Regions from separate parts of the Colwellia sp. MEBiC06753 genome, predicted to be linked through region 3. Evidence: predicted binding sites of a transcription regulator. Region 3 holds the regulator's gene; each other region holds the start of a gene.
What was found. Region 3 encodes sigma-54, which starts transcription at its own class of promoters, with help from an activator protein. Its sites were predicted from a motif close to GTTGGCACGNNNNTNGNNT; they were not measured.
Positions count from the first base shown of each region.

Region 1: a site for sigma-54 is predicted at 1,594-1,612, ahead of glnK (P-II family nitrogen regulator). Genes of this name have one in related genera too.
Region 2: a site for sigma-54 is predicted at 1,553-1,571, ahead of ACOB82_RS11860 (PEP-CTERM sorting domain-containing protein). Genes of this name have one in related genera too.
Region 4: a site for sigma-54 is predicted at 1,823-1,841, ahead of ACOB82_RS04695 (DUF2726 domain-containing protein). Genes of this name have one in related genera too.

Region 1 covers NZ_JBQMTM010000018.1:57,042-60,718, reverse strand. Annotated here, with positions in the region: gene ACOB82_RS14185 (HDOD domain-containing protein) at 1-556, shown strand, start outside; gene ACOB82_RS14180 (potassium channel family protein) at 680-1,369, opposite strand; gene glnK (P-II family nitrogen regulator) at 1,646-1,984, shown strand; gene ACOB82_RS14170 (ammonium transporter) at 1,994-3,259, shown strand; gene ACOB82_RS14165 (Dyp-type peroxidase) at 3,422-3,677, shown strand, end outside.
Region 2 covers NZ_JBQMTM010000014.1:42,327-46,003, reverse strand. Annotated here, with positions in the region: gene ACOB82_RS11865 (TonB-dependent siderophore receptor) at 1-414, opposite strand, end outside; gene ACOB82_RS11860 (PEP-CTERM sorting domain-containing protein) at 685-1,467, opposite strand; gene ACOB82_RS11855 (FAD-binding oxidoreductase) at 1,815-2,909, shown strand; gene ACOB82_RS11850 (GNAT family N-acetyltransferase) at 2,969-3,677, opposite strand, start outside.
Region 3 covers NZ_JBQMTM010000011.1:43,258-46,934, reverse strand. Annotated here, with positions in the region: gene ptsN (PTS IIA-like nitrogen regulatory protein PtsN) at 1-387, opposite strand, end outside; gene hpf (ribosome hibernation promoting factor) at 391-678, opposite strand; gene ACOB82_RS10045 (RNA polymerase factor sigma-54) at 706-2,211, opposite strand; gene lptB (LPS export ABC transporter ATP-binding protein) at 2,300-3,031, opposite strand; gene lptA (lipopolysaccharide transport periplasmic protein LptA) at 3,032-3,538, opposite strand; gene lptC (LPS export ABC transporter periplasmic protein LptC) at 3,504-3,677, opposite strand, start outside.
Region 4 covers NZ_JBQMTM010000004.1:50,287-53,963, forward strand. Annotated here, with positions in the region: gene ACOB82_RS04685 (cobalamin biosynthesis protein CobD/CbiB) at 1-295, opposite strand, end outside; gene mtnN (5'-methylthioadenosine/S-adenosylhomocysteine nucleosidase) at 295-1,005, opposite strand; gene ACOB82_RS04695 (DUF2726 domain-containing protein) at 1,114-1,770, opposite strand; gene dut (dUTP diphosphatase) at 1,925-2,380, opposite strand; gene ACOB82_RS04705 (prenyltransferase) at 2,505-2,903, opposite strand; gene ACOB82_RS04710 (prenyltransferase) at 2,908-3,396, opposite strand; gene ACOB82_RS04715 (DUF885 domain-containing protein) at 3,486-3,677, opposite strand, start outside.

The DNA of each region.
Region 1 (3,677 bases), on a different contig from region 3:
GAATGCTGATGCCAGCTATTTAGAGCAGTATTGGGAAAATAGTGTTGATAGCGCTTTATTGATTAAATATTTCGGTGAGCAGGCAAACGTGCCAAATGCTGAACGTTTATTTATTTTAGGTTTGTTGCACAACTTAGGTGAACTGGTAATTAAGCAGTTTAATCCTGAAATGATCGACAAATGTGTATCAAATTCTGCGAATGAAATGCCTTGGGATAAACAGCGTAAAGTATTAGGCTTTTCCTATGGTGATTGTACTGCCGAGTTATTAAAGCTTTGGCGACTACCTATCAGTTTAATTGAACCGATGCGATTGCAAGATAGTGATGTGATTTTTGAATGCGCTAAAGAAGCGCAAATGTTGTATATCGCTAAACGTGTAATGTTAAAAAATGCGTGTTTTCAAAAAGATCCGTTAGAGAAGTTTATTTCATCAGAAGAGCGTGAGCAGTTAGGCATTACTGATGATATGGTAAAGTCAGCAATTAATTACTGCAATATGGAACGCTTAGGTGTGTTATCAATTTTAAAACCTAGTGCGTTAATGATCTTCTAAAAGAATGTTGATACTAAATTCGCTATTAGCGATCTAATATAGTTCAAACATAGGCAGTGGTTATCTTCTCAATATAGCCACTACCAATTTACTAACCTTATTTAATTCCAACCGTGAAATGAGTTATTGGTGATTGTGGTGATCGTGGATAAAATTTATTCGAGAGCCTACTAAGCTTGCCACTAATATTGCTAGATAGAACTGTCCTACAACTGCTTGAAAATAAACAAGGAAGCGCGTTATTGGTAACGTCGGTGCTATATCGCCAAAGCCTAAAGTGGTTAACGTGACAAAAGAGAAATATACCAAATCGGGAAAAATTAAATACCATTTATTGCTATCATTAATGCCAGAAAATGCACCTACCAAATACAATTCAAACAGCGTATACAGCAACGCAAAAATTAACCCCAAAAGCATATACAAGCAGATACAACCTAGTATTTTGTTACCATCTACTTTACCGACAAATAACACTTGTTTAGCGGTTTGGTAAGATGTACCGATAAAGAAAAATAACATCAGCACTAAGTGCGTATACTCTAAGCCAAATGCATCTAAGTAGTAGCCGCCGATAGATGAAATAACTATAGCTAGCGGAAAAATTAGCGCTTTTGAAAATAGAAAATCTTCATTATTTACACCCCATACGGCAACCAGCAAAGTAAAAACCGTAGTTGATTGCACAAAGCGTTGCACCGATGCATCGAAAAACTGTTGTGCAATTGCTGTACTTAGCAACAAAAGCACTAAGGCAAAGGTTAAATAGATAAAATTATCGTGATGAGTCATTTTTTTCAGATGTCTTCTCATTGCGAGCCTCAGTCTTTCTGGAAAGTATCGAGCATGTAAATACTTCCCCAATTTATCGGATATTTACCTGAAAACAAAGGTATTAATCACAATATTGTGCTGGTGAATATTTGCGCACTAAATCTACGCAAGGGGAAAAATTCTCTGCACCATTATGGTGCTTTGTTGATGGCGTTGAAATGTCTTTAATAATTTAACTTATTGTTTTAAATGAAAATAAAATCCTTGGCATAAGGATTGTAATAGACAGTGGTAAATAACGATAGGGGAATACATATGAAGTTAGTAAACGCAATCATTAAGCCTTTCAAGCTCGATGATGTTCGGGAAGCTATCTCGGAGATCGGAGTTGAAGGTTTAACGGTAAGTGAAGTTAAAGGTTTCGGTCGTCAAAAAGGTCATACAGAACTATATCGCGGCGCAGAATACCAAGTTGATTTCTTACCAAAAGTAAAACTAGAAATAGCGGTCAATGATGAGTTGGTGGAACGTTTGGTTGAAGCTATCACTAAGGCAGCTTACACAGGAAAAATAGGTGACGGTAAAATTTTTGTTTACAACCTAGAACAAGCCATACGAATTCGTACTGGCGAATCTGATGCAGCGGCTTTATAGGGGGCAATCATGGAACAAAATATTTTTCACCTTCAATATGCAATGGACACATTCTACTTTTTAGTCTGTGGCGCATTAGTTATGTGGATGGCTGCTGGCTTCTCTATGCTTGAAGCAGGTTTAGTTCGTTCAAAAAATACCACTGAAATTTTAACCAAAAACGTCGCGTTATATTCAATTTCTTGCATTATGTACTTAGTTGTTGGCTATGACATTATGTACGGCGGTGGTGTATTGCTATCAGGTATCGAATCTGTTGATCCTGATGCCGTATTAAAAGATTTTGCTGGCCGTGAAGACGGATTTACTGGTGGTGCTATTTATTCAGCAGCATCGGATTTCTTCTTCCAAGTAGTATTCGTAGCAACAGCAATGTCAATTGTTTCTGGCGCGGTTGCTGAGCGCATGAAATTGTGGGCATTTTTAGCCTTCACAGTTGTTTTAACTGGCTTTATCTATCCAATGGAAGGTGGCTGGACTTGGGGTGGTAATGCCGTATTTGGTTTATACACGCTAGGTGACTTAGGTTTCTCTGACTTTGCTGGCTCTGGTATTGTTCATATGGCCGGTGCTGCTGCAGCGTTAGCGGGTGTATTATTACTTGGTGCTCGTCAAGGTAAATACACTAAAGATGGTAAAGTTAATGCGATCCCTGGTGCAAACTTACCATTAGCAACATTAGGTACCTTTATTTTATGGATGGGTTGGTTCGGCTTCAATGGTGGTTCAGTACTTAAGTTAGGTGATATTGGCAATGCGCACTCAGTTGCTATGGTGTTCTTAAACACTAATGCTGCTGCAGCAGGTGGTGCTATCGCCGCGTTAATTCTAGCTAAAGTTTTATTTAAGAAAGCTGATTTAACTATGGCTTTAAATGGCGCATTAGCAGGTTTAGTCGCTATTACTGCAGAACCATCAACGCCTACGGCACTTCAAGCAACTATCTTCGGTATGGTTGGCGGTGTGATCGTTGTTTTCTCAATCATTGGTTTAGATAAGTTACGCATTGATGATCCAGTAGGTGCTATTTCAGTACACGGTGTTGTTGGTTTATTCGGCCTATTATTAGTGCCAGTGACTAACACCGGCGCAACTTTCTCAGGTCAGTTAATTGGTGCTGCTACTATCTTCGGTTGGGTGTTTGTAACTAGCTTCATTGTTTGGTTTGCCTTAAAAGCAACTATGGGTATCCGTGTTAGCGAAGAAGAAGAGTACGAAGGCGTTGATAAATCAGATTGTGGTTTAGAAGCGTACCCTGAATTTACTCGCGGCTAATTACTGAAAGCTAAATAGAAAATTCAATAATAATAAAAACGAAATAGGTTAATTTTTGAAGCAGCCCTCGGGCTGCTTTTCTTTTTTAAATACCACATAATTTCATTCGTTTAGCATTTTTTTGTGTAGAATATAACGGTAACTATTAATTGAGTGTTGATTATGGCAAGAGAACAATTTGGCATTTGTGCCGAACCCAACCTACACGGTACTTATTTGTTATTTAATGCGTTAGACGACAAGGTCGCATTTTTGCGTCAAGCTTTGTCTCGTATTCCGGCAATGCTTGATCATTACGCAGAACGTTTTTCTGAAGCGAATTTAAATGGTGTTGTTGCTATTGGTGCACATTATTGGGATGAGATTTGTCCAGATGCTCGCCCTAAACAGTTGGTGCCATTTCCTACCGTGCAAAGTG
Region 2 (3,677 bases), on a different contig from region 3:
ATAAATTGCCGTATCGAGATCACCAACAAAAATATCACCAAACGGAATGCCAGCGCCATCAACGTGCATACTGGTGATATCAAACCCGCGAGCATTAAAATAAGTGCGATCGGTTTCTGACTGATCAACGTTTATGCCGGTAACTTGCTTAAACAACGAATTAATATCATTAAGCTGATAATTAGAAATCGTTTCTTGTTCAACGATTGAAAGAGATTGCGGGGTATCGAAACTATCTAACCCTAGGCCAGTGGCACCAGAGCTGATACGTTGTGTTCTGCTTCCGACAATGCGAATGGTTTCAATATCTTTAAGGTTATCGTTAGCTGTGTCATTTGAGGCAGTTTCGGTCGTTTGTGCATGAAGACCTAGCGCTAATACCAGAGGTGAAAGCGCAAAAAGTTTAATGTTCATTGTTATATCTCTTAGCAAAGGTTAATTATTTTTAGGGGGAATTATAAATAGTCAATAAAATATATCAAATGATAATTGTTTTTATTTGCATTTAATGTGTCAGGAGGAAAAAAGAGAGAGTAGAGCAGGGGGGTAAAAAACAAATAAATAGAAAAAGCTGCAAAGCAATTAAAGTGCAATTAAGTTATGGCAATAAAAAAGCACCAGTGAAGGTGCTTTTATAAAATTTTATTTATCTGATTTTATTCAATGCATTTGTTTAGCCCAAGCTTATATTTGCTTTTTGAAGCGAAGGCCGAGCCCGAAAATAGCTACAGCAAATATGGCAAGCATTGAAGGCTCAGGTACGTCAGTGATATTGCCAGCAATGTAACGTTGGTCATTATAGGTAACCACTAAATTTTCGATGGCATAATCTCCAATGAAATTAGCTTGGGTATCGCCAAAAATAACATTGAAACCATAACCTCCGCGCGGTGCTCCTGTGCCTACGCCGGGTGTTGCACCAACAGGGCCGCTATATAACATAATATTATCGGCAAAATCTGCAAGAGTAACATTGACGCCGTCGAGCAGAAGGTATTGATTGTTACGAGTGCCGTCGCCGGCGCTAAATAGCCAATCAAAGTCGCCTGGCGTATATTCAAAGATCTTCCATTCTTGACGAGCTTGAAAATCTTGCCCACGGTAGTCATTTTCCGACGAAATTACGGCATAGTTCGTGCCGTCTGTTACCCACATATTTAAATAAGGTAAAGCACTGCTGCCACTCACTTTATCCCAATTTACTGTATTAAAAAGATTGATTTGCATGCCATCAAAGGCATTTGTACCATAGCCGACTTTTTGGCCACTTTCTGGAGTAATTGCCGAAAAGCCAGTTCCACTGACATTTTCAGTAATCGACATAGTTCCGTCCCATGGTGCATTAGTACTACCATCATGATTACGAATGTTAAAGGTTTCAAAGTCGATAATATTAGCGTTGGTATTCAAGGTTAGCCCTAGCAACGCTATAGCAAATAGTTGTTTTATATAAAACTTGATAGTCATTTTTAGCTCCAAGTGCATATTATTTTATTTCCATTAGAAGGTGATTACCGAATAACAACGCACATACTGGTATCGGGGTGAGGTCAAGCTAGATATGTACCAAAGTAATAAAAACGATAATTATTAGTTAGTTAAGTGAAAGGTGTTAACTTGTAAAATGCAGAATGTAAATAATATTGACAGTGATAATCACTCTAAAAGCAGATAAAAACTTAATTATTATCAACTGGTTAACCAGAGTTTGATTTAATAGCTATTGGTTTTAACCCAAGATTATTTAACAATGTGAGTTCTGAACTTTGAACGCATGAAGATTAAATAAACATAAAAAGAAAGGTGAGTAAGTCATGGAGTTTTTTAGGCTATCAGTAACGAATGTTGTGAAAGAAGCTAAGTCGACAAAGTCCTTGCTACTTAACTTGCCGTTAGCGTTAGCTAAGACTTTTGAATGGCAAGCTGGCCAATACGTGAATGTTAGAGTTCAGATTAACAATAAGGCTTATATTCGTAGTTATTCAATTAGTAACGATGCGCAAACTCAAGGCATACGACTCACCATCAAAAGTGTTGATCAGGGCTTAGTGTCGAATTATCTGTTATCGACAATTAAAGCAGGACAAAGTATTGAGGTAAGCAGGCCCTGTGGCCGCTTTAGTGTTAAACCCAATTCAGCTGATAACAAATGCTATTATTTTTTCGCGGCGGGCTCGGGCATTACACCAATCTATTCAATGATAACGACAATTTTACAACAAGAGCCAAATAGCCAGATTGCCTTGCTTTATAGTTCGCGCAATAAAAAATCGATTATTTTTGATCAGGCGCTTAACCACTTACAGCAACGATATTCTACTAAATTTCGCATTGCCCATGTATTAACTAAACCCGGTTGGTTCTCTGGCGATAAGGCATGGCAAACGGGTCGCATTAATTCTGCGATCATTGAACGGTTTCTGCGGGAATATCGATTAGTTAATACTGTAAAGGCACAAGCAAATAACGCTGCTGATGAAACCAGTTATTATTTATGTGGTCCTAGCGGCTTTATGCAGACGGTTAACAGTGTATTAGTGGCTAATAAGGTCAACAGCGAAGCAATTTATCAGGAAAGTTTTGGTAATAACAATGCTACGTCAACTAACACAAAGCCAGCTAATGTCACCAGTAGGGCAGCTACGTTAATTGTTGATAGTGAAGCGGGTAAAAATACAATACAAGTTAATAGTAACGAAACGCTATTAGCGGCCATGCAACGTAACAATATCGATGTAGCCTATAGCTGTCTGGAAGGTGTTTGTGGCAGCTGTCAGTGTCAGTTGCTATCTGGAAAGGTTAACATGCTTGATAACCTATTTTTGACAGAAGAAGAGCAAGCGCGTGGCTTAATTTTATCTTGCCAAGCGTTAGCACAAACATCGCAGCTTGCCATTAAGTTAGAATAAACGAGTTAATATGTAAGCTGCATAAGGCTTGTGCTTTAAGTGGTAACCTCAACACATTATTAAGAATCGTCGTTATTACCGATCCATTTAGTTTGATATAAATCGCGGCGTCTATCTAAATAATTTCTTACCGAGCCTTCATTGCGCAGTGTGCTGAGTTTTTCTAAATCAAGATCAACAATTAAGGTCATTTCGGTATTAGGCGTGGTTTCCGCCATTATTGCATCGTGAGGAAATGAAAAGTCCGACGGTGAAAATACTGCTGATTGTGCATATTGAATATCAGCACCGTCCACTTTCGGCAAGTTACCGACACTGCCGGCAATGGCAACATAACATTCATTTTCAATTGCCCGAGCTTGGGCGCAACAACGTATGCGCAGGTAGGCGTTTTTAGTATCTGTCCAAAATGGCACAAACAATATTTTCATGCCTTGCTCAGACTGAATACGCGCAAGTTCTGGAAATTCAACGTCGTAACAAATCAAAATACCAATTTTACCAAAGTCGGTATCAAACACCCTTAAGTCATCACCACCTTTCATGATCCAAGCGCGCTTTTCATGGGGCGTAGGGTGTAACTTATATTGCGACTCAAGCGTGCCATCACGGCGACAAAAATAAGAGACATTATAAAGTTGCCCTTCTTCCATTACTGGCAGCGAGCCTGCAATAATATTGATGTTGTAACTCACCGCTAACTTCGAGATAGCTTCAATAGTTTGCTCAGAATATGTCGCTAATGCTTTGATGGAATCTAGCGAGGTA
Region 3 (3,677 bases):
TAATTGTTTATCACTAAACAGCTTGGCAATACTTTGCAGGGTTGATAAGTGCTCTTGGCAGCAATCTTCAGGTACAAACAACGCAATAAAAATATCAACTGCGCGGTTATCTATTGCATCAAAATCTACTGGCTGCTCTGAGGTCATTAATACAGCAACCACATGATGAGTCCCCGTTAAACGTCCATGAGGTATGGCAATGCCATTCCCAATACCCGTGCTACCCATTTTTTCACGTTCCATTAAACTTTCTAAAAGCTCAAAAGTAGAGTGTTCAGGAATGCGATGCGTCGCTACTGCACAAATTTGTTCGAGGATTTTCTTTTTACTTTGAATTTGGACTGCACAGGATGTGCAGTCCTCGGTGAGTATATCTTGCAGCTTCATAAGTTAATGCTGGGTTATCTTACCTTTGTATTTAAGAATTTGACGATCTAACTTATCAATCAGTGAATCTATTGATGCGTACATATCTTGGTTTTCTGCTGAGGCATGCACTTCAGAACCATTCAGGTGAACCGTCGCTTCTGCTTTTTGCTTTAATTTTTCTACTGTAAGAACGACATACACATTATTGATGTGATCAAAGTGCCGCTCTAGCTTTGCAAACTTGGTGTTAACGAAATCGCGTAATGAATCTGTCACTTCCACATGGTGGCCTGATAAATTAATTTGCATAAGCTCTTTTCCTCATTGCTTGATTACTTATAGTAAACTTTTTCTTTGATTTGACGGTGGAATAGATAAAGACTCTCGGTATTTAGCTATAGTCCGTCTCGCCACATTAATGCCTTGTTCGGCCAGCAACTCTGCCATTTTGCTATCACTTAATGGCTTCGAAGGTACTTCTGCTGAAACAAGTTTCTTTATTAATGCTCTGATAGCTGTTGATGAACATTCCCCCCCGTTTTCAGTACTTACGTGACTTGAGAAGAAGTATTTCAATTCAAAAATACCTCTTGGTGTGTGCATGAATTTTTGCGTCGTTACCCGCGAGATCGTTGATTCATGCATATCAACCGCTTCCGCAATATCATTCAACACCATAGGTCGCATAGCCTCAGGGCCATATTCAAAAAAACCTTGCTGGCGTTGAACAATACAGTTAGACACTTTTAATAGCGTTTCGTTGCGACTCTCTAAACTTTTTATAAACCATTTCGCTTCTTGCAGGTTAGCACGAATAAATTGGTTATCATCTGATGACTTCATTGTTTTGGTCATGGCCGCATACTGTTGATTAATCGACAGTTTTGGCGCAGTACTTGGGTTTAGTTCAACCACCCAACGACCATTTTTCTTTTCTACGGATACATCAGGGATAACATACTGATCATCGCTTTTAATGACGGCATCACCAGGGCGAGGATTTAACGACTGAATTAAACGAATGACTTCACGTAATTGGTCTTCTTTTAATTTCGTCTTCCTCATTATTTGACGATAGTCACGATTACCCAATAAATCAATGTGCTCAGAAATGATTAATTTACTTTCCGCTAAATAAGGCGTTTCTTTGTCAAATTGATTCAATTGAATCAGTAAACATTCAGGTACTGAACGCGCAGCCACACCTACTGGGTCAAACATATTTACCCGTTTAAGTACGGCTTCGACTTCATCTAATTCAACATCGTCAATGCCAATACTTTCTAAAATATCTTCTGCTGATACGGTCAAATAACCGGCATCATCAACAGCATCAATTATCGCCATGGCAATGGCTTCATCAGTTTCTGTAAACGGGGTTAATTCCATTTGCCAGCGTAAATGATCTTGAATCGACTCTGTTGTTTCGCCTTGATAAACATAGTCATCGCTGCCAGATGTGCCAATACCAGAACTAGAAACCCCTGCACTAAATGAGTCATCCCACGTAGAATCAACACTTAACTCTTCTGGAATATCATTTTTTTCCATCGCATCGGTGGTGCTAACTTCATCGGCGCTTGGCGCAGCATCTTCACTACCATCACTATAGTTTTGCTCGGACTGAGCGCTGGCTGAATATGACGCTTCTTCAATGCTGGTATTATTATCGTCTTGGTTATTGCTAGACTCATCCACTTCTAACAATGGATTGCTTTCAAGCGCTTCCTGAATTTCTTGTTGTAAATCAAGCGTCGATAATTGTAATAACTTAATCGCCTGCTGAAGCTGAGGCGTCATGGTAAGTTGTTGACCAATCTTAAGTTGAAGTGATGGGCGCATCGAGTATTTACAAGTCCTATTGTTCTAATTTAGCTTTAAACCAATTTAGCTTTAAATTGGTGTTAATTTATTAATGTTATATTGCTTACTATAGCTTGAATTGCTCGCCTAGGTATACATCTCTTACTTGCTGATTTGCAAGAATTTGATCTGAATTACCTTCAGCAATTAATTCACCGTGACTGACGATATAAGCATGTTCACAAACATCGAGGGTTTCACGGACATTATGATCAGTGATTAATACGCCAATTCCGCGCTGTTTCAGATGAATAATAATCTTTTTTATATCGCCAACCGAAATCGGATCAACACCAGCAAACGGCTCATCTAGCAAAATAAAACGCGGGTCTGCCGCTAATGCCCGAGCAATTTCGACACGTCGGCGTTCACCACCTGATAAACTCATGCCAGTATTATCTCTAATATGGCCAATATTAAATTCTTCAATAAGCAGCTCTACTTTTTCTTCCCGCTCAAGTGCAGAGAGATCTTTTCGAGTTTGCAAAATCGCCATAATATTTTCGTATACGGTTAATTTACGAAAAATAGACGCTTCTTGTGGTAAATAGCCAATGCCTCGCCGCGCTCTTTCATGCATCGGCAATAAAGTTAAATCTTCATCATTTAACATGATTTGGCCGCCATCATTCGGCACTAAACCAACAATCATATAAAACGACGTTGTTTTACCAGCACCATTTGGCCCAAGAAGACCAACAATTTGCCCTTCCCCCACTTGTAAGCTGACATTTTTAACAACCTGTCGACCTTTATAGGCCTTTGCCAACCCTTTGGCAGATAATGTACCCTCTGCCATTTAATTATTACCTTTTGCTTTAGGTTTTAATATGGTGGTCACAGATTGTTCACCGCCTTCTGCTTCCAATTGTTCAGTTAAGGTATTGTAGACAATTTTATCACCGCTCACTTCACTGCCAGCTTGACGCAATAAAGCGTTGCCAGTGATAGTTATAGTATAGGTTGACGGCTCGTATTTAATTTCATCTGCTTGCAGGCGAATTTTGCTGCCATCTTCAAGTTGTTGTTCAAATACCGCTGGCTTACCTTTGGCTAAATAGGTTTCATTACCACGTTGTTCTTGGCTATAAACCTGTACTAAATCAGCCTGAATAGACAATGTTCCTTGAGTAATATTTACATCATCCAAATAACTGGCAATCCGGTTTTTTAAGTCGCCCGCTTGTCGTTTAGATTTAATAACAATCTCTTTTTCAAGGTCTAATTTTGCCGCGTATACTGGGGCAATAACGACTAACGCTATTGCCGCGTTAGCTAGTAGTTTTTTGATAAATCGTTTGCACATGCTCAGTCAATGTCATCTGTTTAGTATTTAAATCAATAATCAAGCCAGAACCATACATGGTAAAATCTTCTCCTTGAATCATGATCGTTTGATCAGAGCTGATTATGTTGGTATTCAAGTCTAATTCAAGGTACTTACA
Region 4 (3,677 bases), on a different contig from region 3:
GATAAAGCAGTATGCCCTGCCATATAAAGCCCACTTCAACAAAGTCGCCAAATAGCCAGAGAATCAGCCAAATAGGCGCAAAGGTTACAATGGTGGCTACGCCACCCGATATGGCTTGTTGTCGGGCGCTATCTTCAGTTTTGTTAACTTTGTTTGCGAGTTGCTGGCAGAAGAAGTTAAAAAAATGCCAAGGGTGATGAGGGACTAAATATAGCAGCAGATATTTACTCAACATTACCACCGCCAGCAAGATAACACTGTGAAATTGCGGTGGTATTGCTGAGATAATATCCATTAATTCAGAGTCTTATCAGCTAATGAGTTAATCATAAATGTGACGAGCGTAGACGAATTAACCGACGCTGTTTCCAGGTAAGCTTCAAACGACGTTGGTGATTCTTTTCCTGCAATATCAGACATTGAGCGAATAACGACAAATGGCACATTAAATTGATGACACGTTTGCGCAATAGCTGCTCCTTCCATTTCTACCGCCGCCATTGTTGGAAAGTTTTGACGGGCTTTGGCAATGTCATCATCAGCGGTCATAAAGGTATCACCTGTGGTGATTAAGCCAACTAATGTGTTGATATTATCCAATTTTTCGATACTGTCTTTGGCAGCATCAACAAGGATTGGATGAGGCATAAATGCTGCAGGATTACCAGGTAGTTGACCAATTTCATAACCAAAGGCGGTCACGTTTACGTCGTGGTAACGCACTTCTGAACTAATCACCACGTCACCGACTTTGAGGGATTGCTCAAAACCACCGGCAGAGCCTGTATTGACGACATAGTCAGGAGAGAATTTATCAATTAATAGTGCTGTGGCAAGCGCGGCTGCAACTTTACCTATACCTGATTGTACAATGACAATGTCATTGCCATTTAATTGACCTTGGTGAAATTCAAAACCACCAATTTGGCTAGTGGTTGGGTTATCTAAAGCAGCTTTTAAAATTGCTACTTCTGGCTCCATGGCGCCAATAATACCTGCTTTCATTTTTTTTCCTAACTAAAACAATTAGCAAGATTATAAAACGATATTTACACAAAGTCTGCTAAAGGTGTGCACTGACTCCTTTAGCAGCGATAAAAGAGACCAAAAAGGCTAATTAGGAAGTGCTGCCATGGTAGGTGAGTTAAGCTGTTGCTTTCTGTGTTGAAGCTGAGCTAACTCTTTTGCCGCCTCAGCAGTAATAGCACCAGTTGCCTTAGGTCTAGCTCGTACTAGCGGAGCAGGGATCACTCGACCTTTCACTTTAGGTGCCGTTGTGTGGTTTTCACCAAGCATTCTCGTACCTAAACATGCGCGAATTTCTTCAACGCTATAGTTTGGTTTTACTTTGATCCGAACATGAGGAATGGAAGCTGCTTCAAGGGCGCCACTAACAAACCAGTCTTTTTTCAATTTGTAACCTCGGCCATTGGTATCAACTAAATCGACGGTACCGAGTAATTTCATATTGTCGCGGCGACAGATAACAAAATCTAGGTATTTGCCTTTAGCATTACTTAAGGCTTGCTGAGTTGCTTTTTTGGAAACGCCACGACGGATATTGACGATATCAGAAAGCGCTACTCGATTAAGTACGCGATAGTCTGGGCCTAGTGCTCTTTCAACTAGGTTGAGAAAGTTTTTTTCAGCGGCGGTATAGACTGCGCCTTTACTATCAAATGGGAAAGGAAAACTGTTGTCAGTTAGCCGACTAGCTAACATTGCGACGATAGCAATTAAGCTGATTAATGCAAATAATATAAGCTCCATAAACATCTCCAGCGATTCAAATTATTGACGTTACACGTGTTGTAACTCAATAAAGCAGAATGTGTGCCAGAGATCATTTATGGATCGTTAAAAATTGTCGGTGTAGGGAAGAATTGATTTCTACCCTTTATTTCTGCCGATAACTTTCTGCCCGTTACTTTCTACCAGAGTGACCGAAACCACCTTCGCCGCGCTCACTAGTTTCAAACTCTTCCACTACTTGGAACTCAGGTTGAATTACCGGAATAAACATCAGTTGCGCTATGCGATCGGCAGGTTCAATAGTAAAAACGTCTGAGCCACGATTCCAACATGAAATAAATAACTGACCTTGGTAATCTGAATCTATTAATCCCACTAAGTTACCTAAAACAATGCCATGCTTATGTCCTAAACCTGAGCGCGGCAAAATAGTGGCTGCCATATCTTTGCTTTTCATATGAATGGCGATACCCGTTGGAATTAGTTCAGTTTGGCCAGGTGCTAATGTTAGAGGGGCATCAATACACGCGCGCAAATCGACACCGGCAGAGCCGTCGGTTGCATAGGTTGGTAATGGAATTTCATTGCCAATTTTCGGATCTAAAATCTTTACTTCTACTTGTTTCATTTCTCGCTCCAATTCCGCGACTACCGCTATTTTTAAGCGCTATAGTTTGCCTAAGCCCTGCAGGCTAATCAATACTATTTCACTAAATATCATTGGCTGCGGTTATTAGCTAGCACGGGGTTAGCTACAAAAGGGTAATGGCAACAATAAAGCTGGTTATTAAGGTTAAGGCAACATTAGCGGCTAAAAATTGAGGATGATTAGCAATACTAAAGCCATGTTTAAACGCTCCAACGCTGATAAACACTGCTATAGGGAGGCCGATTAAAGCGATAAACGAGCTTGTCGGTAAAACGCCTTGTGTTATTAGTACGGTAATTAATACAAAGGGAATAAGTGCTTGTATAGCATAGATAATACTGCTTAACCGAGCACCGTATTGAATGGGAAACGTTACACGACCTGATTGACGATCTGCTTCTACGTCTGGGAATTGATTAAGTAATAATAGATTGTTTACTTGGCAAAAAGGGATCATAGCCAGTAACCATATTTCTGGTGTGATAGTTCCCGCGAGTGCCAAATAACTACCTACCTACCACCATAATAATGCCAAAGCCTGTGCCCGGCGCAATTAAACACAGCCAAGGTGAACGATTCAACCATTTGGTGTAAGTAATCACTATTGCTAAGCCAATCAATCCAAAGGGGATAAGCGCAAATGTTGTTTGATATGCCAAATAACCACCCAGAATGACTATTAGCAAAACACTTACTACCCCTAGCACTAGGGTAGTAGCGGCAAGCTGAGGGTTATTGGGTAAAGTGCCGCTGCCGCCACTAAACGGTGTGCGTTTAGTAAGTAAATCTAAACCACTGGTAAAATCTTGGTACTCATTCAGAGTGTTTACTGCAATGTGCGCAAGTAGTGCCGCTAGAAAAATAATGATTAACGAAGTTAGGGCAAAGGAAATGCCTTGTGCATGAGCAAAGGCTGCCGCTAAAAATAGACAAACTGGCGTTAAAATTAAAAATGATGGCCGAAATGTTTGTAATACTTTAAGAGATTGACTCATTCCATTTACCCTGTAATAAATAGTTGCAACACCAATACGCCCCAGTTAACTAAAACGATAAGGCTAACTAATACGGTAAGGCGCTCGAACTAAAGTGTCTGCTCTATATATTGCTCAACTAAACGTTCTAAAATATCTAAAGGTACGGCACCGTTTTTTAACACGACATCATGGAAATCTCGTAAATCAAAACGATCTTTAAGTACCGATTGTGCGCGCTCGCGCAGCGCTAAAATTTTCATCATGCCAATTTTATAAGCGGTTGCTTGTCCAGGCATTAC